Regions from separate parts of the Mesorhizobium sp. CA15 genome, predicted to be linked through region 1. Evidence: predicted binding sites of a transcription regulator. Region 1 holds the regulator's gene; the other holds the start of a gene.
The links. Region 1 encodes LexA, which represses DNA repair genes until DNA is damaged. Its sites were predicted from a motif close to TGTTCNNNNTGTGTTCNG; they were not measured.
Positions count from the first base shown of each region.

Region 2: LB515_RS07955 (2'-5' RNA ligase family protein) is a predicted target of LexA. The motif match lies at 1,157-1,174, and genes of this name have one in related genera.

Region 1 is NZ_JAIUHQ010000001.1:222,166-224,561, reverse strand. Features, by position in the region: gene LB515_RS01145 (ComEC/Rec2 family competence protein) at 1-933, shown strand, start outside; gene lexA (transcriptional repressor LexA) at 970-1,704, opposite strand; gene kynU (kynureninase) at 2,126-2,396, shown strand, end outside.
Region 2 is NZ_JAIUHQ010000003.1:280,342-282,737, reverse strand. Features, by position in the region: gene LB515_RS07960 (nuclear transport factor 2 family protein) at 62-415, opposite strand; gene LB515_RS07955 (2'-5' RNA ligase family protein) at 503-1,114, opposite strand; gene LB515_RS07950 (2-dehydropantoate 2-reductase) at 1,216-2,193, opposite strand; gene LB515_RS07945 (acyl--CoA ligase) at 2,193-2,396, opposite strand, start outside.

The sequences.
Region 1 (2,396 bases):
TTGTTTGCCATCTGGCACTTCCAGCGGGTGTCGCCGCTCAGCCTGCTGGCCAATCTGGCGGTCATGCCGATCGTCTCATTGGTCGTCATGCCGTTCGCCGTGCTGAGCGCGCTGGCCATGCCCTTCGGCTTAGACGGTCCCTTCCTCTTTGTCATGGGCAAAGGCCTGACGGCGATGATCGCCATTTCGGCATGGATTTCCGAGCGCTCACCGGTCGACGCCGTGGGGCTGATCTCGATCCAGTCGGTGCTGCTGGCGACGGTCGCGCTGGTCATCGCGACCATGGCTACCACCTGGCTGAGGCTTGCCGCCGTTCCTTTCGCGCTCGCTGCGCTGCTGGCCATTCCGCATGTCCGCACACCGGACGTGCTTATCTCGGAGGATGCGCATCTGGTGGCGATGCCGATCGGCGGCGGCGAGCTTGCCGTCAATCGCGAACGCTCCAACGAGTTCACCACCGACAATTGGAAACGGGCGCTGAAAGCCGAGGAGATCGTGCCGCCGGAAAGGTTCGCCAAAGATGCGCTGGACATTGCCGATCCCGTCGACCTGCCGCCCGGCTCGCCCTTCTATTGCAGCGGCGATCTCTGCATCGGTCGGCATCCTTCCGGCGCGATCGTCGCGCTCGCCGAGACCCGCGACACCGCCCGGCCGGCCTGCGGCTTCGCCGACCTCATCGTCATCAACGACGCCACGGCCTATAACCCGTGCCGCGATCCGCGTGTGCTCGTCGTCACCAAGCGGCAGCTGGCGCGCGACGGCAGCGCCGCCGTTTTCTTCGATCCGCAATCGGCAACCGCGCGGCCAACCGTCCGCTACGCGGTCGTAGAACCATACCGACCCTGGCACGAGCAGCGGAAATACACGCGCGAGGCGAGGGGACTGGCGCCCTATAAGCAGCCGGAAAAACCAGCCGCCGCACCGGCCCAATAGATTGTCGTCCGGGCGAAGAAGGCCGGGCAGTTCTGCTCAGTAGCGGCGGATAAGTCCGACGAGCTTGCCCTGAACCTTGACCCGATCCGGTCCGAAGATCCGGGTCTCATAGGCCGGGTTGGCGGCCTCGAGCGCGATCGAGGCACCCTTGCGGCGGAAACGCTTAAGCGTCGCCTCCTCATCGTCGACCAGCGCCACCACGATCTCGCCCGGGCTTGCGGTGTTGGCATTGCGGATGATGACGGTGTCGCCGTCGAAGATGCCGGCCTCGATCATCGAGTCGCCCTTGACCTCCAACGCGTAATGCTCGCCGCCCATGATCATGTCCGGCGGCACCGAGATCGAATGCGTCTGGTGCTGGATGGCGTCAATCGGCACGCCGGCGGCGATGCGGCCCATCACCGGAATGGATACGGCCGCCGCGGCCTCGTCGTCGTTGCTTGGCGTCGGGGTGCGCGATGGCGTCGTCGGCTTGACCTGGCGACTGAGATTGCCTTGGCCGCCCTGGATGATGCTCGGCGAAAACTTCTTCGCGGCATTCAGGCCAGGCGCGATCGAGTCGGGTAGGCGCAGCACTTCCAGCGCGCGCGCCCGGTTCGGCAGCCGGCGAATGAAGCCACGTTCCTCCAGCGCAGTGATCAGCCGGTGGATGCCGGACTTGGAGGCAAGGTCGAGCGCCTCCTTCATCTCATCGAATGATGGAGGAATCCCGCTCTCCTTCAGGCGTTCATGGATGAACATCAGGAGTTCATGTTGTTTGCGCGTCAGCATCGGCGGCCCCCACGGGTTCTGAAACCAGAATCAGAAAAACAAACCCAGAACAAACACTATCTGTTCCAGTTGTGTTCCGCAACCGTTTAAAGTTTAGTGAATTTGTTAAGGCTGCCGAAACAATGTCGCATCCGGTGACGGCCGGCTGCCCCTCCTGGGGCAGCGGCATTGATTTCGCTCGATTTTGGAGTTCCCCTTACGCTGAAATACAACCCGCCACGATCACGAAGCCGTGGTTGGCTCTACCGTAAGCGCGTGGCACCGTGAACGAAACGAACCCAAAATGCCAACCTTGGCGAAGTTCCGATCCGCAGTCTTCGCCGTCTATGGACCAGCTAACATAGGACCAAAGGTTCTTGCCCTGTCGCCGACGGTGGTGAGAAAACCCCCTTGGCCAGATCGAAATGGAGGCGGCAGCACAATGAGGGGAATTCCTGATCTCGCCGAAGTCGAGGCGATGGATGCCGCGGATCCGCTGCGCGCCATGCGCGATCGCTTCGTCTTGCCGGAAGACGTCATATACCTCGACGGCAATTCGCTGGGCGCTGCTTCGGTAGACGCCTTCAGCGAGATCGAGACTGCCGCGAGGCAGGAATGGGCGCGGGATCTCATCCGCGCCTGGAACACCGCCGGCTGGTTCGATATGCCCATCGAGCTGGGTGACCAGCTAGGACGGCTGATCGGCGCGAAAC
Region 2 (2,396 bases), on a different contig from region 1:
GAGGCCGCCATGCCTGATTCTTTAAATCGCGGCGCGAAGGGCATTCAGAGCCCAGCAAGGCTCAGTAGTAGAACCGCTCTTCGCTGATCTTGCCGTTCTTGACCGTGTAGAGGCCGACCTCGTCCATCTTGACGCGCTCGCCGGTGGATTTGGGTGTCACGTCGAAGCTGAAGCGCAAGGCGAACTGGTCGCCATTGACGTAGGGGCCCTCGACCGAACCGCCATGAACCTCATGGTTGGCCTCCCACCACTCGCCCTTCTGCTTGACGGCTTCCTTGCCGTTGCACACGGCCATCGGGCCTTCCATGGCTTCGTAGCTGACGATGTCGTCGGCATTGTATTTCGCGGCGGCACCGTGGCTGTCGCCCTTCTTGAGGAGCTCGGTGAAATCCTTGGCAATTTCCGCAGTGTTCATGATTTCCTCCCGGTTTGGACAAGACATCAAGTAGGGACCGATGGTTCATCTGCCAGCGGTGCGGCGCTCCGCAGGTGACAATTCGTGTCAGGATGACGCGGCCATCAGCGGCCAGCGGCTCAGATCCTTGTAGATCGTCAGGCCGCGCAGGCTGTGAATGAGGACGAACTCCCTTGCTACAAAGCCGATTGGCTCGATCGGCTGCCTGGGGACGAATTTCTCGTCATAGGCAATCGTCATATGCGGGACGAAGTGATCCGCCGATTTGAGACCATTTGCTTTCATGGCGATGCCAATCAACCGGCTGAGTTCGCAGACCGGCCCATCGTCTGCCAAAAGCACGAACGGACGCGACGGCGGCCTGCCTTTTGCCGCCGGGCGGCCGGGAAAACTTACAGCATGGCTAAACGTGACTTCAAACGCCGGCATTTCAACCATTCGGCCGGCCCGCTTGGCCGCGAATTCGATTTTCGATCTAAGTCTTTTGTAGTCGCCCACATGCTGTTGAGTGATGTGAAATCGCTCTTTTAGCAGCAGCGTCCCGGTTATCCCGTTGAGATCACACAGATGTCTCTGCAGCGACCAAAACGCGGCACGATCCTTTGCCTGCAAAAACAGAGCAAAGAACACCCGGTCCGGCCGCTTCGGCTGCAGTGGGGGAATCGGGATGCCGAAATCAAACTCTTGCTGCCGAGACATCCGTACTCGTTCGGCTGAGAACGCTCCTGTTAAGCTTTTAACAAGAACAAAACAGGAACATTGGCAAGAGTCAAGAGGGGACGATCTTTACGTCTATGAAGTCAATAACACCCGCGCTCGATCGCCAGCCGCCGTACCAGCGCCAGCACGGTGTCGATGATCGGCGTCGGTTGGCCGGTCAGGCGGCCGAGTTCCTGCACGGCGGTGACCAGCGCGTCAATCTCCATCGGCCGACCGCGTTCGAGATCCTGCAGCATCGATGTCTTGTGCTCGCCGACATCGCCGGCCCCCTTGATGCGCCGGTCGACGGGGATGAGGAAGCGCACGCCGAGCTTCTCCCCGATCGCCTGCGCCTCCAGCATCATGGCGCGGGCGACGGCGCGCGTGGCTTCATCGCCGACGATTGCCGCAAGCGTGGCGCCGGTCAGCGCCGAGATCGGGTTGAAGGAGAGATTGCCCCAAAGCTTCACCCAGATCTCCGAGCGGATGTCCTCGCGCACCGGCGCCTGCAGCCCGGCCTTGACCATTTCGCGCGCAAGCGCGGCGGCTCGCTCGCTCTTCTTCCCCGACGGCTCGCCCAGCGAAAAGCGCGTGCCTTCGACATGGCGGATCAGGCCCGGCGCATCGACCTCGACAGCGGGATAGACGACGGAGCCGATGACGCGCTCCGGTCCGATGCGCTGCCAGATCGCGCCACCTGGATCGACCGCGTCGAGCCGTGTGCCTTCGAGCGCGCCGCCCGCCTTGTAGAAGTACCACCACGGCACGCCGTTCTGCATGGTGACGACGACTGTCGCCTCGCCCAAGAGCGGCGCAATCTCGTCCAGCGCCGGGGCCAGCGAATGCGCCTTCAGCGCCAGCACGACATAGTCCTGCACGCCGAGCTCCTCGGCGCGTGCCGCCGCCCTCACCTGCGCCACGGTTTCCTTGCCGTCCTCGATCAGGCGAAGGCCGCCGGCCTTGATCGCTTCCAGATGCGCGCCGCGCGCGACGATCGACAGGTCGACCGAGCCGGCGATCGCGAGCTTGGCGGCGAGATAGCCCCCAATGGCGCCGGCGCCAAAGACTGTAACGCGCATCAGCCGAGTCCGAGCTTGGCCGCCAGCCCGATGCGCTGCAGCTTGCCCGTCGCGCCCTTCGGGATCTCGTCGAGGATCACCACCTTGCGCGGCACCTTGAAATCGGCGAGCCGGGTCTGTGCAAAGCCACGGATATCGGCCTCGCTGGCGCTCTCGCCTTCGCGCAGCACGACGGCCGCCGCCACCTCTTCGCCCAGCTTGTC